3 regions of the Pseudalkalibacillus nanhaiensis genome follow, and region 1 is predicted to be linked to each of the others. Evidence: predicted binding sites of a transcription regulator. Region 1 holds the regulator's gene; each other region holds the start of a gene.
What was found. Region 1 encodes Rex, which represses fermentation and respiration genes when NADH is low (regulators of the CRP and FNR family bind a similar motif). Its sites were predicted from a motif close to TTGTGAAATATTTCACAA; they were not measured.
Positions count from the first base shown of each region.

Region 2: a site for Rex is predicted at 5,050-5,067, ahead of V1497_RS07335 (cytochrome ubiquinol oxidase subunit I). Genes of this name have one in related genera too.
Region 3: a site for Rex is predicted at 7,573-7,590, ahead of qoxA (cytochrome aa3 quinol oxidase subunit II). Genes of this name have one in related genera too.

Region 1 covers NZ_CP143541.1:293,886-303,831, forward strand. The annotation lists gene rimI (ribosomal protein S18-alanine N-acetyltransferase) at 1-42, shown strand, start outside; gene tsaD (tRNA (adenosine(37)-N6)-threonylcarbamoyltransferase complex transferase subunit TsaD) at 42-1,058, shown strand; gene V1497_RS01675 (ABC-F family ATP-binding cassette domain-containing protein) at 1,779-3,710, opposite strand; gene moaC (cyclic pyranopterin monophosphate synthase MoaC) at 3,872-4,351, shown strand; gene V1497_RS01685 (redox-sensing transcriptional repressor Rex) at 4,390-5,034, shown strand; gene V1497_RS01690 (twin-arginine translocase TatA/TatE family subunit) at 5,065-5,259, shown strand; gene tatC (twin-arginine translocase subunit TatC) at 5,278-6,027, shown strand; gene V1497_RS01700 (RNA polymerase sigma factor) at 6,616-7,116, shown strand; gene V1497_RS01705 (anti-sigma factor) at 7,113-8,645, shown strand; gene V1497_RS01710 (DUF4305 domain-containing protein) at 8,682-8,885, opposite strand; gene V1497_RS01715 (CPBP family intramembrane glutamic endopeptidase) at 8,888-9,595, opposite strand; gene groES (co-chaperone GroES) at 9,867-9,946, shown strand, end outside.
Region 2 covers NZ_CP143541.1:1,411,250-1,421,195, reverse strand. The annotation lists gene V1497_RS07350 (mechanosensitive ion channel) at 218-1,774, shown strand; gene V1497_RS07345 (potassium channel family protein) at 1,831-2,493, opposite strand; gene V1497_RS07340 (cytochrome d ubiquinol oxidase subunit II) at 2,553-3,572, opposite strand; gene V1497_RS07335 (cytochrome ubiquinol oxidase subunit I) at 3,584-4,912, opposite strand; gene V1497_RS07330 (ABC transporter ATP-binding protein) at 5,177-6,985, opposite strand; gene V1497_RS07325 (ABC transporter ATP-binding protein) at 7,000-8,754, opposite strand; gene V1497_RS07320 (peroxiredoxin) at 9,001-9,543, opposite strand; gene V1497_RS07315 (mechanosensitive ion channel family protein) at 9,902-9,946, shown strand, end outside.
Region 3 covers NZ_CP143541.1:1,056,614-1,066,559, forward strand. The annotation lists gene V1497_RS05435 (hypothetical protein) at 1-612, shown strand, start outside; gene V1497_RS05440 (hypothetical protein) at 651-1,361, opposite strand; gene V1497_RS05445 (HIT family protein) at 1,442-1,849, opposite strand; gene V1497_RS05450 (VOC family protein) at 1,977-2,387, shown strand; gene V1497_RS05455 (DUF1697 domain-containing protein) at 2,409-2,957, shown strand; gene V1497_RS05460 (GNAT family N-acetyltransferase) at 2,982-3,494, shown strand; gene V1497_RS05465 (STAS domain-containing protein) at 3,559-4,428, opposite strand; gene V1497_RS05470 (alpha/beta hydrolase) at 4,760-5,389, shown strand; gene V1497_RS05475 (GNAT family N-acetyltransferase) at 5,522-5,980, shown strand; gene V1497_RS05480 (GNAT family N-acetyltransferase) at 6,014-6,835, shown strand; gene V1497_RS05485 (hypothetical protein) at 6,906-7,391, opposite strand; gene qoxA (cytochrome aa3 quinol oxidase subunit II) at 7,683-8,630, shown strand; gene qoxB (cytochrome aa3 quinol oxidase subunit I) at 8,678-9,946, shown strand, end outside.

The sequences.
Region 1 (9,946 bases):
GACAACGGAGAAGATGCTTTAGTAATGTGGGTGAATTTGTAATGAAATCAGATGAAATCATACTAGGAATTGAAACGAGCTGTGATGAAACAGCAGCGGCAATCGTCAAAAATGGAACGGAATTGCTTTCGAATGTCGTTGCCTCACAAATCGAGAGTCATAAACGTTTCGGAGGGGTCGTACCTGAAATCGCTTCACGTCATCATGTGGAGCAAATTACGATCGTAATAGAAGAGGCGATGGATCAAGCAGGTGTAACCTTTGAAGATCTTTCAGCCATTGCGGTAACGGAAGGACCGGGACTCGTCGGCGCATTGCTTGTCGGGGTGAATTCTGCGAAAGCCCTGGCACTTGCCCATGACATCCCGTTGATTGCCGTCCACCATATCGCAGGTCACATTTATGCGAACCGATTGATGACGCCGATGGAATTCCCGCTGCTCTCATTGGTCGTATCAGGCGGACATACCGAGCTCATCTACATGAAAGAGCACGGTTCGTATGAAGTAATTGGCGAAACACGGGATGATGCGGCTGGAGAAGCCTATGATAAGGTTGCCCGAACGTTGAAGCTCCCTTATCCGGGTGGTCCGCATATTGATAAAATGGCGCAGGAAGGAAGCTCGTCCATCGAGCTTCCACGCGCTTGGCTCGAGCCGGATTCCCTGGACTTCAGCTTCAGCGGGTTGAAATCGGCCGTCATCAACACATTGCACAACGCGAAACAACGGGGAGAAGAGATCAACCCGAATGACCTGGCTGCCAGCTTTCAGGAAAGTGTCATCGACGTATTGGTCGAGAAGACGTATCGAGCAGCAGAGGCTTATGAGGTGAAGCAGGTTGTCGTCGCAGGCGGTGTAGCGGCTAATAAAGGGCTTCGTGCCAGGTTGACGGAGCGTTTTGACGGGACAGGCATTCAGCTGGCGATTCCACCGTTATGGCTTTGTACAGATAATGCGGCGATGATTGCTGCAGCCGGATCGATTGAATACAACAAGGGGAAACGTGCAACGATGAAACTGAACGGAAACCCTGGGCTTGATTTGGAAGCATTTTAAAATGGAGAAAGCTGATTCTGAAGTGGACGACACTTCGGGATCAGCTTTTTTTGTAGCTAATCAGGCGTACAGACCAGTAGATTCGAATTATGAACCTAGATGTGAAAAAACGAACCAATTTTGAGATTTATGAACCCAGATGAGAAATTATGAACCTAGTTTGAGATTTTTGCACCAAATGCGACTCAACGATTTTTAATAACTGTCGAAAAATGAAAGCGGACTATAGTCTTTCTGCACCCGAACCGTGTCACCAAACGTCTGGTGTAAAGTGTAGCGCAGTGAATGGAATCGTCGAAAGGAATAGAAAAAGAAAAGCCTGCGTCGTACATGTCCAAGCATGTACGTGCAGGCGATTAACGCGAATTATCCCGTTTGCATATCAAGCAGAATACCTTATATAAAAACGTTCCTTTTGGTAAAAAGTCGAACTTAGTCGAAACATGGTGTGGAAAACCTATTATCCACAAGATGTGAACAGTGTGGATAACATTAGCACACAGTCAAAAAATCTGTATTTGTGGATGTGTATAAAAATCTGTGGATAACTTCGGGTTAAACTGTGGATATTGTGGAAAATACGACAATAAAGCCGAAAAACTCCCATTTTTCGTGTGTATAACTCTGTGGAAACTGTGAATATGTCGCTTATTTCCATAAAAAAGTGGGTTGACATCCACAAAGTGTCAGACACTTGCGGTCAACCCATAGATACCCCACTTAATTTATTTGTAAACTTTCCCATTCTTCAAGAAGGCCTTCAAGCTCACTGTTCGCAGCTTCAAGCTCCTGATTGAACGACTGGCTCTTTTCGTAGTCCTGAAAAACTTCCGGTTTGCTCAGTTCGTTTTCGATCTCTTCAATACGGTTTTCAGTGGCCTCGATCTTTTCCTCGAGATCGTCAATCCGTCGGAGACGTTTCCGTTCGTCCTTCTTTGCTTGTTTATCTTGTTGGAATTGCTCTTTCTGATCCGTAGACGTTTTAACGGATGAACGTTGCTCTCTTTCCTCACGTTCAAGTCGTTCAAATTCGGCTTGCTCTGCCTTTTTATCAAGGTAGTAATCATAATCGCCTAAGTAATTTTCCAATCCAGATGTGGATAACTCAATTACTCGAGTGGCGATTCGGTTGATAAAGTAACGGTCGTGAGAAATGAAGAGGATGGTCCCCGGAAAATCGATCAACGCATTCTCGAGCACTTCTTTACTGTCCAGGTCCAGATGGTTCGTCGGCTCGTCCATTACAAGGACATTGGCTTTCTTCAGCATCAATTTCGCAAGAGCCAGGCGCGCCTTCTGTCCACCGCTCAGCTCATTAACACCCTTCAATACATCATCCCCGCTGAACAAGAAGTTACCGAGGACGGTACGGATGTCTTTTTCCTGATGGTTCGGGAATTCATCCCATAGCTCATGAAGGACGGTTTTGTTGCTGTTCAGATCAGCTTGCTCCTGATCGTAATAACCAATCTGGACATTGGATCCGAATTGAATGGTACCGTCCAGCTTCCGATCTGGGTGCATGATCGTCTTGATCAGCGTGGACTTCCCAATTCCGTTCGGTCCTACGAGCGCAATGCTTTCCTCCCGCTGGACATGGAGGTCGATGCCATCAATCAACACCTGATCATCGTAACCGATCGCAAGTCGATTGAGCTTTAAAACATCATTTCCTGTCTGACGGTCGATCCTGAAGCCGAACTGCGCGGATTTTTCACTGCCATCAGGCTTCTCCAGCTTTGTCATTCGATTCAGCTGCTTCCGTTTACTTTGAGCACGTTTCGTTGTAGAAGCACGTGCAATATTCCGTTGGACGAAATCTTGGAGTTTCGCAATTTCGGATTGCTGCTTCTCATATTCTTTCATTTCCTGCTCGTATAACTCCGCCTTCTGCTCAAGGTACTTGGAATAGTTTCCAAGGAACTTCTTACTCTTCGTCCTCGAGATTTCATAGACTTGATTGACCACCTTATCCAGGAAGTAACGGTCATGCGAAACGATGAGCAAAGCACCCGGATAGCCCTGCAAGTAGTTTTCCAACCAATTCAAAGTCTCGATATCCAAATGGTTGGTCGGCTCGTCCAGAATCAATAAGTCTGGCTGGGTCAATAACAGCTTAACGAGTGCGAGTCTCGTCTTCTGACCACCGCTTAGAGAGGAGACAGCTTTTCCATAGTCTTCTTCATAGAAACGGAAGCCGTGGAGAACAGATCGGATATCATTCTCGTATTTATATCCACCTTCTAATTCGAACTTCTGCTGAAGTGCATCGTATTCGGCGAGAACTTTGGAATAAAGGGTTTCATCGTTAAGGACGTGTTCCTTGCCCATTTTTTCTTCAAGAGCACGGATGTCTGCTTCCATCTCACGCAGGTGAGAAAAGACACTGAGCATCTCATCCCAAATGGTATTCTCTGTTTCAAGACCAGCATCCTGAGCCAGATAACCGATTTCAATCTCGTTTGGCTTCATGATTGCACCTGAATCATAGGAAAGATCACCGCTGATGATCTTTAACAGTGTCGATTTACCGGCTCCGTTTCTTCCAACGAGAGCAATTCGGTCCCGGGATTGTACTTCAAGTTTAATATTCGATAAAATAAGGTCAGCACCATAGTATTTTGTTATGTCTTGAGCTTGTAAAACAATCATGTCGTCACACCTCATAATTTACACATTATTATAAGTGTAGCCTATGAGGGAAAGGTCAAGCAACAGTGCAATCGTCAACGTTTTGTGATAATTTCACCGCAATAACGCCTTACTTTTAAACAAAAATGGTGTATAGTCTCTCTTAGGTGGTGTTTGTAGCAATGGGGAAGTTTACACACTTCAATGAACAAGGCCGTGCACGGATGGTCGATATCTCTGAAAAAGAAGAAACGGTGAGATCGGCACGCGTACGGAGCAGTGTTCAAGTAACGAAAGATATATATGAAGCGATTCAAGGGAATCATATTAAAAAAGGCGATGTATTATCTGTCGCTCAAGTGGCCGGGATCATGGCCGCAAAGAAAACACCAGAAATCGTCCCGATGTGTCACCCATTGCCACTTAAAGCAGTCGACATTTCCTTTGACTGGAATGTGGAAGACGATAACTATGAGCTGATGATTGATGTAATTGTGAAAACGAAAGGGAACACTGGTGTTGAAATGGAAGCATTGACAGCAGCATCAGCGACCGCCCTTACGATCTATGATATGTGTAAAGCGATTGATAAAGGAATGGTGATCGGGCCGACTTACCTGTTGGAAAAGACAGGTGGGAAAAGCGGCGATTACCGTAAATGATTTAAAGAAAGTTGTTCAATCCTGAGGGGAGGGACTTTATGAGCGTTGATGATCAGAAAATACCACAAGCCACCGCTAAACGGCTGCCCTTGTATTACAGGTTCCTGAAGAACCTATCTACTTCCGGAAAGCTTCGCGTTTCTTCCTCAGAGCTGAGCGAAGCGGTTAAAGTCGATTCTGCAACGATACGAAGAGATTTTTCCTATTTCGGTGCTTTAGGTAAGAAGGGGTACGGTTACAACGTGAATTATCTTCTGACCTTTTTCCGTAAAACGCTCGACCAGGATGAAGTGACGAAGGTCATGCTTGTCGGGGTCGGAAATTTAGGGACAGCCCTTCTGAACTACAACTTTTTGAAAAACGATAATACACGCATTGAACTGGCTTTTGATGTGGATAAAAATAAAGTAGGAACAGAAATTAGTGGTGTGCCGATCTATCACCTGGATAATCTGAAGGATTACGCAAACAAGGTCGTTTCCGTAGCAATCCTCACAGTCCCTGCCCAGACGGCACAGTCCGTTGCAGACCGGCTTGTGGAAATCGGAGTGAACGGGATTTTGAACTTTACACCTGCCCGTTTGACAGTACCCGACCATGTCCGGATCCATCACATTGATTTGGCAGTTGAACTGCAATCCCTGATCTATTTTTTGAAGAATTACCCGCTCGACCAGGAATAGAACATTCATGTTATTGAGGAGGTGACCAGTATGCTTGGTCCAGGAAGTTGGATTATTATCGGTGTCGTAGCTTTGTTGATCTTCGGTCCGAAGAAATTGCCTGAGCTCGGTAAAGCAGCCGGTAAAACATTACGCGAATTCAAGAACGCGACAAGCGGTCTTGTAGACGACGATGACAACAATGATAAAGATAAGAAAAACAAGAAGAATACGGATGAGGACTAGATAGAAAGGTAGTTTCGTATGACGGATAGACAAATGACGCTTCAAAAACATATCGAAGAGCTTCGAAAGAGGATTTTCATCGTCATATTGGTTTTCGTTGGAGCGTTCATCGCCGGTTTCTTCCTCGCCATGCCGTTGATTCAATATTTGAAGCAAACACCTGAGGCAGCAGGGTTGGAGTTGAATGTTTTCAACCTGACAGACCCACTCAGGGTTTTTCTTGATTTTGCCTTTCTAATCGGCATATTGATTACGTCACCGGTTGCCCTTTATCAGGTATGGGCTTTCATCAGTCCAGGTCTTTATGAAAAGGAACGTAAGGTGACATTGATGTATATTCCACTCACTTTTATTTTGTTCGTGGGTGGCTTATCGTTCTCATACTTCATTTTGTTTCCTTTCGTCATTGATTTCATGAATGGCTTATCGGACATGCTAGGGGTCGAAGAAGAGTACGGCATCAACGAATATTTTCATTTCCTTTTCCGGCTGACGTTGCCGTTCGGGATTCTGTTCCAATTTCCAGTTGTTATCATGTTTTTGACGAGACTAGGATTGGTGACACCGGATGTGCTACGTAAAATCCGGAAATACTCGTATTTCGTGCTCCTTGTGTTGGCGGGTCTGATTACACCGCCAGAATTGATTTCACACTTGATGGTGACCGTACCATTGATTATCCTATATGAGGTCAGCATCTTCATTTCACGATTTGCCTACAAGAAAGCGATGAAAACAGCTGAAGAAGCGGAAGAAATAGAAGATTGATTTGATAAAATGAAGCGACTGGAGCCCAGTCGCTTTTTTTGCGTAGGTGGAGGAGATGGGATCGGTTATCGTGCCCTCAAAAGAGCAGATCTCTGTTTTTGGGGTAGGATAGAGCGGTTATCGTGCCCTCAAAAGAGCGGATTTCTGTTTTTGGGGCAGGATAGATCGTTTATCGTGCCCTCAAAAGAGCGGTTTTCTGTTTTTGGGGCAGGATAGAGCGGTTATCGTGCCCTCAAAATGAGCGGATCTCTGTTTTTGGGGTAGGATAGAGTGCTTATCGTGCCCTCAAAAGAGCAGATTTCTGTTTTTGGGGTAGGATAGAGCGTTTATCTTGCCCTCAAAAGAGCGGATTTCTGTTTTTGGGGTAGGATAGAGCGGTTATCTTGCCCTCAAAATGAGCGGAACACTGTTTTGGGGGGAGGATAGAGTGCTTATCGTGCCCTCAAAAGAGCAGATTTCTGTTTTTAGTGTAGGATTAGCAACTTACACTTCATGATCAAGAAGAAAACCCAAAGGAATTTTTTCCATACTTGTAACTTTCTCCGGCTTCATCAGTCTACATATTTAGGAAGGGGGGATGAATGGAGCATGTCGGAGCCGTTCAGTGATATATATGAAACATACAAAACAGCGATCTATACCTATCTTTACCGCAGTACATACGATACTCATATTGCCGAAGAGTTGACCCATGACACCTTTATGAAGGCGTTCAAGAACATCCGATCCTTCCGGCAAGAAAGCTCACTAAAAACCTGGTTGTTCACAATCGCCAGGAATACATACCTTTCCTATAAGGAAAAAAGCGCGACCAAATACGAAACAAGTGACGAGTGGCATGAACGCTGGGAGAGTGGCACCAACGATGTTGAAGCAATGATTGAACGGGACAGCGTTCTGTTCGTCCTTTCCACACTTACGGAGAAGGAACGGACCTATATCATACTCAGGGATCAACAAGACATGACCTATCAAGAAATCAGTGAGATTTTAGATGAAAAAACAGGAACCGTAAAGGTCGGGATTTTTCGAGCACGGAAAAAGTTCAAGGAAACGTATCGTGATGAGTTTGGGGGGATTCAGAAGTGAAGGACAATTGTCGGTTGATAGAAGACCTGTATCCGTTATACATAGAAGGAGAGCTCAGCCCGTCCGTCAAAAAAATGGTGGAAGAGCATCTCGCAAGCTGTCCGTCCTGCGCGGCCATTTATGAAAGCGGCGAAGGGTTTAGTGAAGAAGTGGAAAGCAACGCAACAATGGAAGAAGTACCGAAATCGCTTGATGATCGGGTGAAAATGAAGATCAAGCTCAGAAGGGTCAGTTACATTGCCGCAATTCTTGGCGTCATCCTTGCCATGATGCTCTTGAACAAATATGAGAATTCGAGACAAGAAGTGTTCAAATGGAGCGATCAAATGTATGGTGAAGCGGAGGCTCTCATTGATTTAGTCGAAAAAGCGAAGTATGCAGATATTGATTCACTACGATTTAATAATCAAATGTACGTAGCGCGCTGGGACACGGATACGGAAGCATTCAATTGGTTCGAAAGAGAGCGGTTGGATGACACCGGGTCGCACCTGATTATACAAAAAGGGTCCTTATACACCACGCTTGAAACGTTACAAAAAAGGCAAAAGGATGACCGGTGGGACGATGTAGACCAAGAGGTTTACAGGAAACTGAAGGAATATAGTTATCAATACTCAAATGTAGTAGGAGATGAATATCAAAAGTTTCACCACGGTTATAGTTCCTATTTCCAGCTTGTCGATTTCAAGGCGCTTGATCGACCTGTTGAATCGATCAACGAGCTTACTTATCATTACAACCGATTCCACAAGCTCCCGGAGAATGTCAAACGTCTATCCACTGACGAGATAAAGGAACGGATTGGATCAATGTTAAAAGTCAAAAGCTCAGAGATCCAGGTTGAGACACACCATCGGTTCGAGGATATGGGCATGTACCCTTTCCATGTGAATCGAGATATCTCAGGTGAAATCGACATTTACACCGGTAATCTTGTTTCATACCGTTATCATGATGGTGGGAAACGAGAAAGCGAACAGGAAGGCGAGCGGATCAGTGAAGACGAAGCAAGAGAACAGCTAACCACTTTCCTGAAAACCGCTTATGGGAAAGGTGCTGAACTGTCCCTTGAATACAAAGGGATGAATCGATATGGAACGTCAGGCCATGCGTTTGTATTTACCCTAATGAATGACGGATACCCGTTGTTAAGTGGAGAGCATGAAAATTTCATAGCAGAAGTCAATGCGTTTACTGGACGTGTGGAAAACATCAACGTTAATCGCACATATATTGCTGATTCATTCTTCACAAAAGACTTTAAGGAAAACCTTTCACCGGAAGAAGGCCTCAAGCTACTCCACAAACGGGTAGAAGAAGAGGATGGCATCTTCACGGTTAAACGACGATACGAGCACACAGGAACCTTTGTTATACCGAGTACGACAACCGGGGATTATGAGCTTGTTCATGAGTACGACCTCGTGAATGAGGAAGAGGTCAACCATAAGAATCGAGACAGAAGCAGACGCTATATTAACGCTGAAAACGGTGAGGAAGAGTATCGCTACGAACCTATGCATTAATAACCATTAAAAAAGGATTGACGCTCACGTCAATCCTTACTTCTTTTTCATCTTTTTTACTTTCTTACGCAGCTCGTACATCCGATAGGCGTTGAAGAAGTCGTAGGCTGCGAGTGCCATGTTGAGGATCGGCCAGAATGACCAGACACCATCCTCTCTTGCATAGAAAATCGCTAAATACGTAAAGATGACGCCTAGTATCAAATAGGCAAATATCCAAAAAGTTGGTGAAAATCTCATAGTTATCCTCCAATAATGAGTTCGATGCTCTTCAGTTGTTTTTCCAGCTCCTGAATCTCGTCTCTAAAGACGACTTGGACGAGCATGACCGTCGAGTTTACAGCCACGTGAGCGATTATCGGAACAATCAATCGTTTCGTCTTTACATATAGGAAACTGAGCGTAAAGCCGATTGCTGTATAGACGAGTATATGGCTGAAGTCCCGATGGACGATAGCGAATATGACGGAACTGATCAGTGCTGCTATTACAAAATTCGTACGTTTATATAATGTGCCAAAGATGATTTTACGAAAGATAATCTCCTCTAATATCGGACCAATCACGGACACGACGAGAATAAGAAGCGGTACCGAAAGCGTCAGCTCCACGATCATCTTCGTATTTTTTGATCCAGGCTCTACACCTAAATACTGCATTTCAATGGTTGCAGCTATAATTTGTGCAATGAAGACGAGCGGTATCCCGATAATGGACCATCCGAGTGTACGGGAGAAATTCGCCCTCTCTTCGCGATGCGCCGGGTTACGGAATTCCGGCAACAGAATCCATAGGATGATGATCAATCCGATTGAAAAGCTGATGACGTTCCACAAGCCAGGAATTTTGTCCCGTGGAACATCGAGCGCAATCAATAACGGTCCACCGATGACTCCTGAAAGAAGGGTTGCTATATACGTTATTAAAATCCAACCATATCGTTTATTCAAACTTTTCTCCTCTTTCGTGAAAGAATCTTCATTTTACTCAATGTCCCATTTTAACATACAATGCCCTGAAAAACCTTTCTTATGATTCGGATAAGAGCCTACAGTTTGTATGGAATAGACCATAACTCACATTTACATATTCATAACAAAAAAATTTCGAGATAAGTCTTGCAAAAAAAATGAAACTTGATTAATATTATAAATGGAATTAGCACTCACCTGATAAGAGTGCTAATAATTAAAACATAATTCCTTGAGGAGGGTGTTTCACTTGTTAAAGCCGTTAGGTGATCGTATTGTAGTTGAGCTTGTAGAAAGCGAAGAAAAAACCGCAAGCGGAATCGTACTTCC
Region 2 (9,946 bases), 1.1 Mb from region 1:
TAAGAAAAATTTCCACTCTTCACCACTTTTCTTCAAATTTGGAATAAGATTGTGTATCTTTACGGTACAAAATGACAACTGCAAACGCAAATGGTCACATATACAGCACATATAAATGAGAGTTCCGGCCTAGTTCATACACGACACTCCCATGTTTAGCTCGAACGGAAGGAAGGGTAGTGTTATACCATCAACATATAGAAAAGGAGATGGCAAAATGAACTACAACTCAATCATGCAGGAATGGTCCGCCTACCTTGGCAAACTACCTGACCTGATCGTAGCACTATTGGTCCTGCTTGTAGGCTGGATCATCGCGAAAGGAATTGAAAGTGTCGTCCGTCGTGCTTTAAAAAAGACCAGTGTGGACGACAAACTGTTTAGAGGGCAAAACAAGAAATATTCATCAGAAAAAATCGTAAGTAAAATCGTCTACTATTTGATTCTTGTCTTCGTCTTCATCATGTTCTTCAACATACTTAGCTTGAGTTTCATCGCAACACCGCTTGTCAGTATGTTAGAAGCGATCACTGCGACGGTGCCGAATGTATTGAAGGCTGCATTGATCCTTCTATTAGGCTGGATTGTTGCATCTGTTCTTAGCTGGGCAGTGAGAAAGTTCAGTAAAGGGACAGGTGTAGAGAAGCTGTTGAGGAAATGGAACATCACAAAGAGCGATGAAGAAGCAAGTAAAGCTATTCATAACGCTTCGAAAATCGTATTCTATTTAGTACTATTAATCTTCTTACCTGGTGTTCTATCAGCACTTGAAATAACAGGGACAAGCGAACCATTTGCAAACATGATCGGAAGCCTTCTTGCATTCTTACCGAAACTGTTTGCTGCAGCACTGATCGTCCTGATTGGTTGGGTTGTGGCGAAGATCGTCCGGGATATTCTGACAAACTTCTTGAAGAGTATCGGGACTGAACGAGCTGCAGAGCGTCTCGGCCTTTCGAAATTCTTTGAGGGAACAAGCTTATCTTCTGTCATCGGCACAATCGTGTTTGTCTTGATTTTGATTCCGACGGTCATTTCAGCACTAGAGCAGCTGGATATTAAAGGCATATCCGATCCTGCCATCGCCATGCTGAACGACATTTTGACTATGCTGCCGAACATTGCGGTCGCTATCGCTTTGATTTTGGTCGGAATGTTCGTTGGAAAATGGATACGTTCCATTGTTACCTCCCTACTTGAACGACTAGGGTTCAATTCCATTCTGAAGCACATGGGAATCGGTAGATGGAATCCATCTGAATCAAGAGTCAGCCTTTCTGAGATTGTCGGTTATGTAGCTCAAATCTTCGTAGTGCTCTTGTTTGTAGTAGAAGCTCTTGAACTGATCCAGTTGGATTTCCTTGTTTCACTTGCAGCAGCCATAATTGGATATCTGCCAGCATTATTTGCTGCGATTATCATTCTTGCCATTGGCCTCTACATTGGAAACCTTGTCAAGAAGCTGCTTCTCAATATTCTTGAAGGTCCAAGCTATCAAGTGTTAGCTAGTGTTGCAAAGTATACAATCATCGTATTAGCCTTTTTCATGGCTCTTGATCAACTCGGAGTAGCAGACTCCATTGTCAATTCTGCGTTCATCCTCATTCTTGGAGCACTGGCCCTTGCGTTCGGCCTATCCTTTGGACTGGGTGGAAAAGAGTTTGCAGCTAAGCATCTTCGAAATTTGGATGCTAAGATCGATCAAATGAGCGTTAACCGATCAAACAATAATGCTGATAACACTGATTTCAATGACCCAAACAACTTATCTTAATGAAATGACAAAGGCTGCTCCTATCAAAGGAGCAGCCTTTTTTATGTGAAAGCTTTCTATTCCATCAACAGATGCTTTTCAAGACGGCTTATGTCATTATCCGCACCAATAACAATCAAGATGTCCCCTTCTCGGATGGTATGTGTAGCCTGAGGAGATACGACAATATCATCGTTCCGTTTGATGGCCATGACGTTACAACCATAATTCGCGCGTATATCCAATTCAATAAGGGTTTTGTCATGCATTTTCTTACTTGCAATCAATTCGACAATACTGTGTTCATCTGAAAGCTCCAAGTAATCGAGAACGTTATTCGACATGATATTATGCGCAATCCGTTGCCCCATATCCCTTTCAGGATGGACGATACGATCAGCGCCTATCTTTCTGAGCACTTTTTCATGATAATCATTTTGTGCTTTTACCGTAATATGGGCAACACCCAATTCCTTAAGGATCAGTGTCGTCAAGATACTAGCTTGAATGTTATCACCGATTGCAACGATAACATGATCAAAATTTCGCACACCCAGACTTTTCAGAACGCTTTCATCTGTGGCATCTGCAATGACAGCATGGGTAGCAATAGAAGAGAATTCGTTAACACGATCTTCATCACTGTCTATTGCAAGCACCTCCATGTCATTGTTGCTTAGAGAACGGCAAATGCTTCCACCGAAGCGTCCTAAACCGATTACAGCGAATTGCTTTTTCACAATTACTCCCCCAATTGCCATTAACGTTAAATCTCATCATATTGTACCATACATCTGAATCATTTTTCCCTGCTTCCTTCTACATATTTAGCATCGAATAAGAACATACGCATAAGAAGAATCAATGATGGAATGAGTAGAAGAAGTCCTGCGATAAAGGCTATGACTAATGCTATACCCATCGTTTCATTCGTAAAGCCTGCATCGATTGTAATGTAAGGATATAGAATATATGGTAAATGTGAAATACCATACCCGAAGAAGGCGAAAAAGAATTGCAGCATCACAAATATGAAGGCCATTCCGTAACGTTTATTCCGATAGACAAACCACACAGCTATATTAAAACAGATAAAGGATATCAGGAAAAAATAGGAATATTCAAGCATGCTGTTAAAGTGCTCAAGATTATGGTCACGTAATGCTAAAAAGACAAGAAAGCTTGCTAAAATGGTTGGTGGACTCCAAAAGAGGGCATACTTCCTCAACAAATCCAACGCAGCCCAATCCTTCGCTTTACTTGCATAAAAGGACAAAAACATTGCACTTATATAGAGCACACTCACGATTGCCAGCAACACGACCGACCAAGAATAGAAGCTGGTGAACAATTCTTCCACAAGGAAAATCACAGCCCCGTTTTCTTCCACAATAAAACCGCCTTCTGAAATAGTGAGTGCAGTGGATAAGGAAGCGGGAATGAGCAATCCTGTCGCACCATATAGAAACGTATACAGGTGACTGTCTTTCGCTCCATAATTACCAAAAGCGTAAAAAGAGCCTCTAATGGCAAGAAGTACGAGAGCAATACTTCCTGGGACAAGCAATGCTGTCCCGTAGTAATACGCCGTGCTTGGAAAGAAACCGACCAAGCCTACAAAGAAGAAGACAAAAAAGACATTCGTAACTTCCCAAACAGGCGACAGATACCGACTGATAATGTTATTGATGATATGATCCCTCTTCGTGATTTTTCCATAATAGGCAAAGAACCCAGCACCAAAATCAATGGACGCGACGATCAAATACCCATAAAGGAAAATCCAAAGAACGGTTATACCAAGTAATTGTATCTCCATACTAGCCCTCCTTACCGTTCCATCTGCTCGAATTCTGTCTCAACCGGGTTATCCTTGAACATTTTCAGCAATACAACCGTACAGATCCAGCCAAGTACAATATAAAGACCGAGGAAGAGGAGGAACATCGCACCGACATGGTCACTTGTCGTAGCACCCTCCACTGTCTTCATGACATGCCATAAAATCCATGGCTGACGCCCTACCTCTGAAAAAATCCATCCTGCTTCGATGGCGAGCATAGAAAGAGGTCCCGAAGCGACAATTGCCCACAAGAACACCCTCGAATGGTGCCATGATCTGTTCCACCTTTGCAGGACAAGGTATAAGGTTGATAGAGCTGCTAAAAACATTCCGATACCGACCATCAAATCAAAAAGGTAGTGGATGAACAATGGAGCGGTCTCTTCTTTCGGAAATTCCTCAAGACCAATTACTTCAGCATTTGGGTCGCCATGGGCAAGGATACTCAAGAATTTAGGTAGACGAAGCGCATATTTTACTTCACCATTCTCATCCAACACTCCCCCTACAATCAGATCCGCACCCTTTTCCGTTTCGAAATGCCATTCAGCAGCTGCCAATTTTTCAGGTTGATATTTTGCAAGATATTTTCCTGAAAAATCGCCGATGATAGCCGTAGCAATGGCAAAAACGAATGCAGTGACCATGGTGAAATGTAACGCCTTCTTGTAATACTCTGTCTGTCCCTTTTTCAAAATAAGAAAAGCTGTAACTGCTGCAAGTACAAAAGCGGACGTCAAATAGGCGGATGAAATGACATGTGCCGCTTTCGTCGGTGTTGCCGGATTGAACATCGCCACCAGTGGCTGGATTTCTGTTAACTTGCCATTATCGAGCTTAAAGCCCTTCGGTGCATTCATAAAAGCATTAACGGTTGATATGAAAAAAGCGGACGCCGACGAACCGATGACGACAGGCACTGATATCAACCAATGATAATAGGGGTTCTCGAACCGGTCCCATGTATAGAGATAGATCCCTAAGAAAATGGCTTCAAAAAAGAAAGCAAACGTCTCCAAGAATAACGGTAATCCGATAACTTGACCCGCTACCTCCATAAAGCTCGGCCATAATAATGATAATTGAAGACCGATACATGTTCCTGTAACAACACCGACAGCAACCGTTACGACGAACCCTCTTGTCCATCTTCTCGCAAGAAGTCGATAATGTGGATCATTACGACGAATACCGATCCATTCAGCTCCACTAATCAGCAAGGGGACTCCGACACCTAGCGTTGCAAAGATGATATGGAATCCTAATGTAAGACTTGTCAACAATCGACTTAACATGGCGCTATCGAGTTCTGGCATCTTTCATCCCCCCAAAATTTGTTACAAGATTTTCTCGAACGAATCATTTTCGTGCATACATTGTTCTTTACCCTTATTCAATTTTCATGAAAACGAGAACAAGTTGCGAAATGTTACAATTCAGTTTAAAACTTAGTTTGTGACAAAATTCACAATCTGTCGCCATTCATTCTAACAGCCATCTGTAAGTTTGTGAAGTGTTGAGCATAATGTATTTGGTAAGACCTAAATGAAAGAAGCTGACCTCGAAAGGTCAGCTCCTTTTTACATCGCATCTAGCATTTTGAATTGGGAAACGATTAAATCGTAATACTCTCCCTTTTGCTTCATTAAGGAATCATGATTTCCTTGTTCTATCAAGGTGCCATGATCGAGCACGAAGATATTGTCTGCTTCTCTGATTGTAGATAGCCTGTGGGCGATGATGATCGCTGTTCGCCCTTTCAATAACGTCTTGAGCGCATTCTGGATCTTCAATTCGGTTTCTGTATCAATACTTGCAGTAGCTTCATCAAGTATGAGGATTCTAGGGTCAGCCAACAAGGCCCGTGCAAAGGAAATCAATTGCCTTTCCCCTACTGACAAGACATTCCCTCTCTCTTCTACCTCTGTTTCATATCCATTATCCAATTTTTCAATGAATGCACCTGCGCCTACCGCTTCCGCAGCATGAATCACTTCTTCATCAGTAGCATCAGGCTTACCGAACCGTATGTTTTCCATAATCGTCCCAGAGAAGATAAACGTGTCCTGTAAGACGACACTTACCTTCTGACGCAGGCTATCCAGTTTAACATCCTTTAAATCGACATCGTCAATTTTCACCTTACCCTTAGTAGGATCATAGAACCGGCTGATCAAGTTGGCAATCGTCGTTTTTCCTGAGCCTGTGTGGCCGACAAGCGCAACTGTTTCTCCTGCTCCAATCGTCAGATTGATTCCGTCCAATGCTTTACGCTTTTCATCATAGGCAAATTCGACATCTTCAAATTCGATTTTACCGTCAATGTCTTTGAAGGTAATTGCATCCTTCCTCTCAGATACATTCGGTTTCTCATCAAGGAATTCAAATATACGTTCACTGGAAGCCATCGCGACTAGTAATTGATTGTATACCTGCCCCATTCTGGAGATTGGTTCCCAGAACATACCGAGATAAAAAGCAAAGGTGACGAATACGCCATAGTCCATTCCGTTCCTGATAAGGTGGACACCATACCAGATCAAAATAGCTGTTCCAATTGCATTCGACATTTCAACAAACGGTCTGAATACGGCACTTTTCTTGGTTGCATCACGCCAGCTTTCGAATGTTTCTCCATTCACACCTTCGAAAAAGCCCATATTCTCTCGCTCTTGCGTATACGATTGTGTAACGCGTATTCCCTGGATGCTTTCATTCAAATGGGAATTCATTTTTGCTTGTTTTATCCGTACAGTTTGCCAGGACCTTCGAATATTGCGTCGTAGCTTCGTTGATATGAAGAACATGATTGGGAGTACAATCATGATCGCAAGAGTAAGTTCAGGACTCAGCACGAACATGATGACGAGTATACCAACCAATAGGATGAAGTCCATCAAAAGATTGATGACCCCGTTCGTAAACAACTCCTGAAGTGAGTTTACATCATTGATGATCCGGACGAGGATGGAGCCTCCTGAACGCTGATCGAAGAAACGATGCGATAAACGCTGAATATGCTTGAACAAACCTTGACGGATATCATAGATGATATATTGCCCTAACTGATTGGTCCATTTAATTCTGAAGGTATTTGCTATCCAGGAGAGGATATATAGCCCAAGGATACCGACAATGAGCTGTACGAGCAGACCTTCGTCCTTATCTTTGATCGCATGGTCGAACAGGAGCACCCCGATGAAGATCGGTATGACCAGACGGACTCCAGTTGTAATCAACATCGTGATGATTGCTTTAGGCAGCAGGTTTTTTTTATATGGACTCATAAATCCAAATAATCGGAAAAGCTGTTGCCAATTGAATTGCTTTTCGATCGCTCGATCTTGCGAATAATGAAACCTTTTCTTTGTATTTGATTTTGTCTCCATCTCATTCACCCCCGTCAACCTGTCTTCTTTTCCTTGATAGCAGCTTTATCTTGATATTGGATATCGTACACTCTTCTGTACATACCTTCCTGATTGATCAATTCATCGTGTGTTCCTCGTTGAGCGACTCTGCCTTCTTCAAGAACAAGAATTTCATCTGCATGCTTCAAGGAGGAGATACGGTGAGCGATGATGAATGTCGTACGATCCTTCATCACTTCCTGGAATGCCTTTTGTATCTTGAATTCCGTTTCCATATCAACTGCACTTGTCGCATCATCAAGAATGAGTATGCTCGGATCTGATAAAATCGCCCTTGCAATGGCGATGCGTTGTTTTTGCCCCCCAGACAATCCCATGCCTCTTTCTCCGAGTACTGTGTCGTAGCCATCAGGCAATTCCGTGATGAAATCATGCGCTTGTGCACGCTTGGCAGCGTCTACGACTTTTTCGAATGCGACATCGGCATCTCCATAAGCGATGTTATCGCGTATCGTAGATGAAAATAAAAATGTTTCCTGAAGGACGACACCGACATTTTTCCGTAAGGACTTGATGGCATACTCTTTTATATCCCTGCCATCTATGAGTATGGAACCTTCGATCGGTTCGTAGAATCTTGAAATCAATTGTGTAATCGTCGTTTTTCCGGCACCGGTCGCCCCCAACAACCCAATCGTCGTTCCTTTAGGGGCTTTGAAGGATACATCCTTTAATGCAAGCTCATCTTCACTTGCATATTTGTGCGTCACATTTACGAATTCGACATCACCGTTGAGCGTTTCCATTTCAAGAGGATCCTCTACATCCTGAATATCCTCTGGTTCATCCAATATTTCGAGAAGACGTTCTCCAGAAGCCTTGGACTGGGAGAACGTGTTGATGACAAATCCGAGCATCATGATTGGCCAGATGATGTACCAGACAAGGCTGAAGAACGCCACTAATTCACCTGGCTGCAAGCTTCCTTCAAACACGAGATACCCACCATATGAAAGCAGAAATACGACACACAAATGTCCGATCAGCTCCATCAGTGGGAAGTATTTCGCCCAAATATCGGATGTATTCAAGTAATTATCTCGATAATCCTTGTTATTGTTTACAAACTTTCCGATCTCAAAGTCTTCTCTGGACAAAGACTTGATCGTATTGATTCCACTGACGTTTTCTTGCACCTTTGTATTCAAGCGTCCCATTGATTTCCGAATCCCTCTGAAGGCAGGATGGACACGCTTGTCAAATCGATACACCGCAATGGCGAGGAATGGCAGCATCCCTAGTGTGACGAGAGCCAATGGAATCGAATAGTAGAACATGACAGCTAAACTGAACGAAACCAATAGGAGGAAGTTAATGATTTGAGCGAAACCGAAGGATAAAAAGAACCGAAACCCCTCGACATCAGCAGTCAATCGTGACATCAGGTCTCCGGTCTTCGCATTGTCATAATATCTGAACGGTAAATACTGAAGTTTCTTATAGAGTGCTTCTCGTAATTTATATACCGCCGTGACCCCGAAAAGATCTCCCAAATATTGATGAAAAAACGTCGCTGTCCCTTTTATCATCATCACGAGTATGAAACCGATCGCTAAGTAAGGTATCCACTTATATTGTCCCGATATAATGACTTCGTCGATTGTAAATTGGAGCAGCATCGGGTAGATGACTGTGATTCCTGAAACGAACAATAAAGAAAAAACGGATAAGAAGAAATACTTGCGATAAGGCCAATAAAACTCTTTCAAACGTTTGAATGTTTCCATGAAGACACCTGCCTTTTTTATGTATTGTTTAAAAAGTCATAATATACATAATATAACGGATTCCGAAATAAATAACCATAATTTTGCTCTTATTCGTCCATCACACATTTTCTAACAGGTTGAAAAAGCCAGGATGACAGGAGTTATAAGGAATGCCCATATAAATGTTTTAATTTTCTGATTAATTCTTCGATATAAAAAGGCTGACCAGACGGCCAGCCTTTCTCTAGATTTGCTGATTGAATATTAAAGAGTTTCTTGACCTGGTTTCCAGTTCGCAGGGCAAAGTCCACCAGTTTGAAGTGCTTGTAGTACACGTAGTGTTTCATCAACGTCACGTCCGATGTTGTTGTGGTTCACTACAGAGTACATAAGTTCACCCTCTGGGCTGATGATGAATAGCCCGCGTAGTGCTACACCTTCTTCTTCAATAAGAACGCCATATTCTTCAGATACTTTGTGGTTCGTATCTGCAGCTAGTGGATATTTCAATTGTCCAAGACCGTTGTCATCACGGTTCGTGTTGATCCATGCAAGGTGAGTGTGGATTGTATCAGTGGATACACCAATCACTTCAGCATCTAGATCTTCAAACTCATCGTAACGATCACTTAGTGCAGTGATTTCTGTCGGGCAAACGAAAGTGAAGTCCATTGGATAGAAGAAAAGGACTGTCCACTTGTCATTTTTCATGTTTTCTTCAAGGCTTACTTTACCGAATTCTTTGTTTGGAAGTACCGCATCCATTTCGAAGCGCGGTGCTTGTTTTGCTACCATACGTTCTGCCATTGTGTAAAACCTCCTGAAAGATGAAAGATTTTATTAAAAAAGGTTCAAGTACAGGTAAGCTTGTCCTGCTACTTCCCCTTTCTTAACTCCATTATATCTACAGCTATATTATAGTTAATCCATTTTTAATAGTCAATATTAAATGAGAATTAATTTAAAATAGCCTCATCGACAAGATTACTATTCCCAATTTCTTCATTATCTAATCGGGAAAAGACCTGCCCTTCATTATTTTATCGTGTTTCATCTACTATCTCAAAGGATATACTTATAAATGGACATATCGATTGCGATTTACCGCTTGTATTCGTTATAGTGATACTAGCCTAGCGATTATGTAATAAGGAGTTGACGTTAATTGCCAGAAATTATAGCTAATATTCAATGGGCAGAAGTATTAAGA
Region 3 (9,946 bases), 760 kb from region 1:
CAAAAGGATTCAGAAGTGGTGTTCCATTATACATATGGTGATAACGAAGACTATACCTCTGTCCCTGTGAAAGAGACCCAACAGGGGATGTTTCAAGTGGATGTTCCATTTGAGGTTAATGTAGAGCCTGAATGGTTTGTTCACATAACTGCAACGAGGAATTCTCAAGAAACGTCTAAAAAACAGATGGAAGAACAATCAAAAAAGGAGATGGAAGAGAATTCGCTCAAGTATTATGTATCTGTATCTTATGGGGACTTGGTGAAAAGCAGTGAGGTACACACTGAGCATCTCGGGTATCTCGGAACAAACACATATGGTACATTCCAGACAAATCTCATGTTGGAGGACAAGACGTTTAGTGTAATCTTAGCGAATCAACATGCCGATCATTCTACATATGAAATTGAAAAGGTATATCTTCTCAAATATGAGGATGGCTCCTTGTTAGGAAAAGAGGAATTGAAAACGGATGAGCAGTACGATCGAAGAGATCCGATGATACATTCATTTCAAGTGAATCAAATTAAGCAATATGAAGAGATGCGACTCGTGATACAAGTTGTCTATAACAATGGAAAAACCTTTGAGAAGGAAATTTATCAATCATGAATGCAAAAGAAGGTTGGAATCGTCCAACCTTCTTTTTTTCAGCATAGGGCAAGGAAAATCTGCGGTGTATAGAAGAAGCATAGGTTGAAGGTCGGGTAACAGAATCCGATGGTGATGAAGAAGTTGACGAACGCGACCCAAGCCAGTGCAACGCCGATCCCACCGAATGGAGTGAGGTAGAAAATTAACGTCCATCTGCCCTGGCAGCCCCAGATTCCGTTGATTCGTCCATCTGTTTCATAAATATCTAAGTAGTCGATGTCAGGTCGCGTTTGACCACCGAGCAGTGAATAAACTTGAGTCGCACTTTGCGGCTGCTGTCCAATTAATGCTTGAAGCTGGTTTTGTGGCATAGCCGATAAGGTCGTGAAAAGATTGACCAAGTTCTGTGGTGGTCCGCTCGTCGGTTGGGATAACGTCGGTAGAATTTGTTGAACCTGCTGTTGCTGCTGAAGAGTCAGTTGACCGGGCAATACGTTTGGTCCGGCTCCAGGAAGGCCACCAGGTCCCCCTGGGATACCTCCAATTCCCCCGGGTCCACCAGGAATGCCCGGAATCCCACCCATACCACCAGGTCCTCCTGGCATACCTGGGATTCCACCAGGCATGCCACCCATTCCAGGCCCACCCGGAATTCCACCAGGTAATCCGCCTAAGCCTCCTGGTAATCCCCCAAGGCCACCGATTCCGCCTGGTCCGCCAATTCCGAACGGTGGAAGCTGGCGTGCTTGGTATTGATTATGTTTCATAAACAATCCCCATTTCGATGTATGATGTCATATGCCACTATATGCAGCCCAGGGGATTGTGTGTTGACTCATTGAGGGAGTTAACTTAATCCCTCCTTCAGTATCCTTCTGACTTCTACAAACTCATTTCTATCTACTTGGTTATCAGGCTCTACCCAAGAAAAACCGTCATCTTTATAGCGGGGGAATACATGCATATGATAATGATCGACGTCTTTAAATAAACCGTTGTTTTGCATGATGGTTATACCGTCACAGTTATACACGGATTCAAGACCTTCGGCGATCTTTTGAGCTGCAAGTATAACTTCTGTAAGGCTCTTCTCGTCTAAATCTGTAAACTCTCGATAATGGGTTTTTGAAGTAACCAACACATGACCTTTGTTAATTGGATATTTATCTAAAAAACAACAGACCCATTCGTTATCATAAACTTTATAAGCATGCTCTCGTCCAGCAGTAATTTCACAGAAGAGACATGTATCCACGTTCAACCCTCCTTACTTATTTGTATATATTTTCCTGATTATAACATTGTAAAGTACCAAAAAAAGGACATTTCCTATTTAAGACGAATTTTTTAGCTATAACGATTTCGAGAGGAGATTGAACGGAATGAAGATGCTGGAAGCTGTTCCTGCATTACCAGTGAGTGATATGGATACGAGTATCGCGTTTTACCGGGATACGCTCGGATTTACCCTTGTTCATGAAGAGGAGGGGTTTGCTGTTCTCGGATGGGACGAGGTGCAAGTCCATTTGTGGCATGCGTATGATGAAAAATGGCGGAGGGTGGACCGGCCTTCTCCAGTTGTAACAGGCGCTGAATCCTTCCTGGCGGGGACAGCAAGCTGCCGGATCGGATTGGATGGCGTGGACGATTTGTACGCTAAACTCGTGTCCCATGAAATTATCCATCCAAATGCCCCCCTCTCGGATCAACCGTGGGGAAGTCGTGAATTCGGAGTCCTTGATCCAGACAACAACCTGATCACGTTTTATGAGTGGCGAATATCTGAGCGTTAGTTCAATGGAGGGGGGAAGAGGATGGCAACCTATATCGCTTTATTACGCGGCATTAATGTCGGGGGTCATAAAAAGGTGAAGATGGATCACTTGAAGGAGATTTTCAAGTCGATGGATTTTGAGAATGTCCGGACATACATCCAGAGTGGCAATGTCATTTTTGAAGCAGAAAATCAAGATCTCCCTAATCTGAAGGGAATGATTGAAACAGAGCTTGAGAAGGCGCTTGGATTTGCGGTGCCTGTTATCGTAAAAACGGCTGAAGAATGGCAGGCGGTGATGGAAGAGAGTCCGTTCGATGTAACGAGATTAAAAGAGGATGAAAAGCTGCATGTGTCCTTTTTAGCTGAAGAGCCGATTGCTGAAGCGGTCCAGAACTTGATGGACGTTGAGAGTGACATTGACGAATTCAAGCTTAATGGGAAAACCGCTTACGTCCTATGCCGAAAAGGCTACAAGAAAAGCGTATTCTCCAATACCTTCCTTGAAAAGAAGCTGAAAGTGGCAGCCACCACCCGAAACTGGAACTCCGTCATGAAAATTGCAGAACTTAGCAGAACCACTGTATAACTTGAATCATTTTGAGGTGTAAATATGAATGAAGAAATCGTTGTAGAAATAATTGATAAACTTAACTTAGAGGAGCTCGAACAGCTTTCGGAATTGCTGATTACAGTGGTCCATGATGGCGCTTCTATCGGTTTTTTACCGCCCATAGACGAAGAGGATGCGAAAAAGTATTTATACAGTGTAATCGAACCCACTAACTTGTTATTGGTGGCTAAAATAAAAAATGAAATTGTTGGTAGCGTTCAATTGCAATTAGCTACGAAGCCAAACGCAACACACAGAAGTGAAGTTGCGAAATTGATGACCCATCCAAAACATCGACGTAAAGGAATAGGGCTCTTACTCATGAATAAGGCAGAAGAGCTGGCAAGAGAACAAAATCGTTCATTAATGATTTTAGATACAAGAGAAGGTGATCCTTCAAACCTTCTTTATACTTCATTAAATTACACTGAAGCTGGTCGAATTCCAATGTATGCTAAGTCTGCTAATGGCGAGTTAGACACAACGGTTTACTACTACAAGTGTTTACTTTAGTAATAGATTAATATTGGTTAACAAAAAAGGAACATCTTCTAAGAAGACGTTCCTATTTTCGTAATTATATTTTTTCTTTTCGATGAAGTTCGAATCCGATTTCACTTAAGGCACTTTCAAGATTCGATTCGACCTGGAAATTATCCATGTCTACCTGAGAGCGAATGGCTTGCATGGCAATGTCAGGGCGAATCCCGGTTACGATCGGATGAACACCGACCAAATCCATCAGATTTACGATTCGCATCAGATACGTCACGACTTCATCATTCATGTGTGTAATCCCAGATAAATCAATTAAGATATGATCCAAGGATAGTCCCTGACTTTTGACTAAAGTCAGCTCCATGATCCTTTCCGCTCTGTTCATATCAATACTCCCAATGATAGGTAAAATCGCGACGCCCTTCGTAATCGGAACGAGCGGAGCAGACAAGTCTTCGATTTGCTTATTGGCCTCATCCAATTCCAATACGTAGGACAGTAATGAACTCATGGTTTGGAACATTCTCTTATGACGTTCTGATAATTGGAAAGGTTTCGTGTCCAATCCACAAATCGTCCCATAATTTCTACCATCTTCATAATAAATCGGGACACCTACAAAACTGCCACTTCCCAATTTCTCCGTAACTGCCAGATGTCTTGTTAACTCGCTTTGCGTAATATCAGGAATGATGAGTACGTCTTTCCCATGATCCACACTCACCTTACAATAGGTTTCTTCAAAAGGTAAGCTATCCCCTACAGATAATAACGTATCCTTTTCATTTACTACCTTAATGATTTCGTTCGTACATTTATCATTTTTCGCAATGAATAGCGTGTTAATGTCTAATAATTCACTTATTGAATGCAAAATATTTTCAGCAGCTTCATCGAAGTTTTTAGGTGTTCGGATTGTTTGGTGACTATAATCAGTTAAAGTGTTCATCTTTAGCTCCCTTTTGAAAAAATGCAATACCGTAATGAATTACCCTAATACTAAAGAATTATAACCTTTAAGTACAAAATAACCAGATTTAAGTATATCAGATTTAAAGAAAATGCAATTAATGAAAAATATGGATGAGAGCATAGGTGAATTTTCACTACTGAATATGAACAAAGTTAATAGATGAAATTCCAAAGGATAACAAGGGAAAGGACAATAAAAATTGAAAGTATATGGATGTACTGAAATCTATAGATGTTAACTAGATGTTAACCGATCTTCTGTTAAACGTGTAGGGTGTTTATTTAATAATAGAGAGAAGGAATTTATTATGTTGAGTGTTAAAACGAATACTGTCAAGGGTTATAAAATGAGGGATATTCCTTATACCATACTTAGAAATGAAGAGAGTTCTAAACGTTTGGCAATTCTATTACCTGGAGCAGGGTATACAGTTCAAGCGCCTCTCTTTCATTACTCGACTGGTATCTTTATAAATAAATCATCTGACGTATTGCACGTTAATTATCAATACAAAGGTTTATCTAATGAAGAAATCAATAAAGCAATAATATATGATGTGAACGCAGTCCTTGAGGATGTGTTATCGACACAAAATTATGAAACTTATTATGTTATTGCAAAATCTCTCGGAACGATTGCAATGCGTTCAGTACTAGAAAGAGATGACTTTTTAAACGCTAAAGCGATCTGGCTGACACCTTTAATTCAAAGAGATGATGTATTGGATGCAATGGTAAGAAGTGAAAATAAGGGATTGTGTTACATCGGAGATAAGGACCCTTGTTACATAGAAGAGAGATATACTAAAGTACTAGAAAATAAAAATATAACATCAAAATTAATTGCAAATGTGGATCATAGTTTGCAATATGAAGATGATGCCGTTGGTTCTATCGATGTATTAAAGAGTGTAATGACAGATATTGAACAATTTTAATTAAGAAAGTGCTTTTCAAGGAAGACGTACTTATATCTAATAAATAATGGATCCTCCTTCAATTTAAGTCATTCTAATCTCTTTTCATATGTACCTCCTTTCGATATAGTACTAGTATCATAGGAGAGGAAGATGGTTATGGATTGGGTGAAGAAAACCTTTCAAGAGCTGACGAAAGAGGAGTTATATACGATTCTGCAAAAGCGAGTAGACGTATTTGTGGTGGAACAGGAGTGTCCTTATCCAGAAGTGGACGGGCGAGATGAAGAGTGCTTACATATCTGGTCTGAATTTGATGGGGAGATGGCAGCGTATTGCCGGATCGTTCCACCCCTTCAAGAAGAAGACCATTATTCGATTGGCAGGGTCCTGATAACAAAAAAACACCGCAAACAGGGAATTGCCCGTGAAATGATGAATGTTGCAATTGACGTCTTGGTTCGGGAAATGGGTGTGAAGACGATAGCACTTCATGGCCAGGAGCACCTGCGTCACTTTTATGCTTCATTCGGATTTAAAGAAGTATCAGACGTATACTTGGAGGACGGGATTCCACATGTGGACATGCTGATGGAAGTGGAGGAACGGTAAATAAAATTTGATTTAACAAAAGGGGTATGTCTTATGCTTGTAGAGTTGAATCGTGAAGAATTCAGTAAGTGCAGGGATTTACTGAATCCTGATGGACAGTTAGAGGTTAAAGCGGTGGTTGAAGGTGTGAATCCTGGCCGGATATTTGTAGACGATCGCGATCTTCCAACATCTGGTCTTGTTTGGTTAGGAAACAATGATGGCTTTCTTTTTATAGGGAAGGAAAACAATGAAATCTTCAATCAATACATAAATCATCTTATAGACAACATCATTATTCCAGATGCTAAAGAGATCAATTTAAAATGGTTTGAAGCGATTGGAAATCACGATGGCTGGAACCATACGCTTGAGGAAGTATTTTCACACCGAAATATAGAACCTTGGAAACAACGGGTATATACTCTACAATCAGAAGATTACAATGAAAATTCAAAACCGTTGTTGGAAGACGGTTATCAGATTGTAAAAGCAGATGAAGATTTAATTGAGGACAAGCAATTGAATTCAGAATTACTACAAAGTAAAATTCTAGAGTTTTGGAATACCTCAGACGAATTTTTTGAAAAAGGGATTGGATATTGCGCTATTTACAAAAAGGAAATCGTCAGTGTTTGTATGTCTGGTTTCGTCGTAGATAAATTTCATTGTATCGATATTGAAACGAAGGCGGAACATCAAGGGAAGAAATTAGCGCAAAGCGTCGCCCATTTTCTTGTGAGGGATTGCTTAGATAATCATTCCGTACCTTACTGGGATTGTATGGACGAGAATAAACCATCAATCGCTGTTGCAGAGAATTTAGGCTTTAAAAATGTATTCAATTATAGGGGTTATGAATTTTCCCTTACATAAGATTTGGACAATGTTTAAGAGGGTAGGAGTTACCTACCCTCTTTACTATTGAATGATGGAGCTAGCCCATTCACTTAATTTCTGCTACAAAGATATAGGAAGCATTCCCTTGTGGCCATTCACAAGTAATCTCATAGATATACTGACCTTTTTTTTCAGGTAACGTTAGTTTGCTTTCATTGATTGATACTTCTTCTTTCTCCCCGTCTTCTCCCCATAAATGAACATTCAGTGATGGTTTCGATTCAGAATCATTAAAACGAATCGTTACCACTTTACCACGTTCAATCATCGTGGGTTTTAGATCCTTTGCTAGGATATGTGGTGGCTCATTGTCCATCCTCACAGTTTGTTCCGAACTCTGATCTTCTTTACTCCATTCATAGGAACCAAGAACCGAATGAAGGGACGAATGTTCCTTTGTTTGTAAAAGGATCTGTGGAGGCATTATAGATTGAATGGTTTTCGAATCTGCAGAAACCTGTGGTGTTTGTTGAGTCGAACATCCTGTGACAAAAATGAATAGGAGTAGTGGGAATAGCCAATTTTCTCTCATCGGTCACCTCTCATTAATGGTAAATAATGTAACTAAATAGTAGCACGAAATGGTTTAAAAGAGAACTTCTAATAAATAAGGGACGGTCCATATACGGGACAGTCCCTTTTTTTGTCTAGATTGTGACTGTTTTCAGACAACTGACAAAGGTTTGTCAAAAGTTTTTTGCGATTTAGTGACAACGTTCAAAGTTTCACAAAGTATCGCTATAACCCTGATAGAATAAGGGCAAGAACGTTAGATGATACTTAATTTTTATAGATTTACGGAAGAAGAAAGAGGGGAACGTGTATGAAACTCAAGTTGGCATTGTTTGCATTGATGATGTCTGTTCTCACAGTTTTGACAGGATGTGAACCACTGACCGTCCTGGATCCGAAAGGACCGCAAGCGGCACGGTTGGCGAGTGACATCTGGATAACAATGTTCATGATGGCGGGGATTGTCATCGCAGTCTGCGTATGGCTTGTGATCATGCTGGTGAAATACCGTGCATCGAAACAGCCTGCAGACTATGAACCACCACATATCGAAGGGAATCCGTGGGTTGAAGGGATTCTTGTCGGTATTCCGGTCATCATTGTCGCAATCCTATCTGTCATTTCCGTTCAAAGTAACTATATTGTGGAATCAGCTCCGAAAGGCTACGAGGATAAAGAACCATTGGTCGTTTATGCGTCGTCCTCGGATTGGAAGTGGCATTTCAGCTATCCGGAACAAGATATTGAGACGGTCAACTACTTATACATCCCAACCGATCGTCCACTTGAATTCAGGCTCTATTCCCATGGACCGATTACGAGTTTCTGGATTCCTCAGCTCGGAGGACAAAAATACGCGATGAATGACCATGTCACGACACTGCATCTAGCAGCTGATGTTGAAGGAGACTTCATGGGACGAAACGCGAACTTCAGCGGTAAAGGTTTCGCAGAAAACAAGTTCGACGTAACAGCGATGTCTCAGCAGGAATTTGATGAGTGGGTGAAAGAGGTCAAGGAAACAGCGGATCCTCTAACGGAAGAAAAGTTCGAGGAGCTGCTTGAGCCAGGTCACCTAGGAAGGATGACGTTCACCGGTACACAGCAACAATTCTTACCGGCACCAGAGCATCATCACGAAGGTGACAAGTACGAAGAACATGACAAGAATAAAGATGGTCATGAGGAAAAACAGGACCATCATGCAGCTTCCGATAAGGAAAGCGATGAAAAGAAACACAAGAACCACAACGAATAGACGAATTGATTTTTACCATTAACGATTTTTGAAAGGAGTCAAATCGTATGGAATTCTTTGAACGATTTGCCATACCGCATCCTAGTTTTGCGATTTATGCTTCCATGGTCGCTGCTGGTCTTACGTTGATCGCGATCATCGCAGGACTCACGTACTTCAAAAAGTGGGGCTATCTATGGCGCGAATGGTTGACGACTGTTGACCATAAACGAATCGGGATCATGTATCTCATCTCCGCGTTATTGATGCTGTTCCGCGGTGGTGTCGATGCGATCATGATGCGTGCCCAGCTGGCGGTTCCAGACAATACGCTGTTGGATTCGCAGCACTATAATGAAATTTTCACAACACACGGGGTTGTCATGATCCTGTTCATGGCGATGCCTTTCATCATATTCTTTATGAACTTTGTTGTACCGCTTCAAATCGGAGCGCGTGACGTAGCATTCCCACGTTTGAATGCGCTCAGCTTCTGGCTGTTCTTCATGGGTGCGATGCTGTTCAACATCTCATTCATGGTCGGTGGATCACCGGACGCAGGATGGACATCGTACTTCCCGCTCGCTGACGGTGAATCAGTCGGTTCGCACTATTACATGATTGCGATCCAGATTGCCGGAATCGGTACGTTGCTGACAGGGATTAACTTCCTGACGACGATCCTGAAAATGAGAGCACCAGGCATGACGCTTATGAAAATGCCGATGTTCACTTGGTCGATCCTAATCACAAGTGTCATCATCATTTTCGCATTCCCGGTATTGACAGTTGCACTTGCATTCGGAACGATGGATCTCTTGTTCGGGACACAGTTCTTTACACTTGATAACGGTGGAATGGCGATGCTTTGGGCCAACCTGTTCTGGGTTTGGGGACACCCTGAAGTGTATATCTTGATTCTGCCGGCATTCGGACTTTACAGTGAAATCATTTCGACGTTTGCGCGTCGTAACCTATACGGCTACAAGTCAATGGTCGGTTCAATGGTCTTGATTTCACTTCTATCCTTCGTTGTCTGGGCCCACCACTTTTTCACAATGGGTCAAGGCGCGTTTGCAAACAGCATCTTCTCCATTACGACGATGGCGATTGCCGTTCCGACTGGAGTCAAGATTTTCAACTGGTTGCTCACATTATGGAAGGGTAAAATCGAGTTCACGACACCGATGCTTTATTCGATCCTATTCATTCCGCTCTTTACACTTGGCGGGGTGACAGGTGTCATGCTTGCGATGTCAGCGGCGGACTATCAGTATCACAATACGATGTTCCTTGTCGCTCACTTCCACAATGTAATCATTCCTGGTGTCGTATTC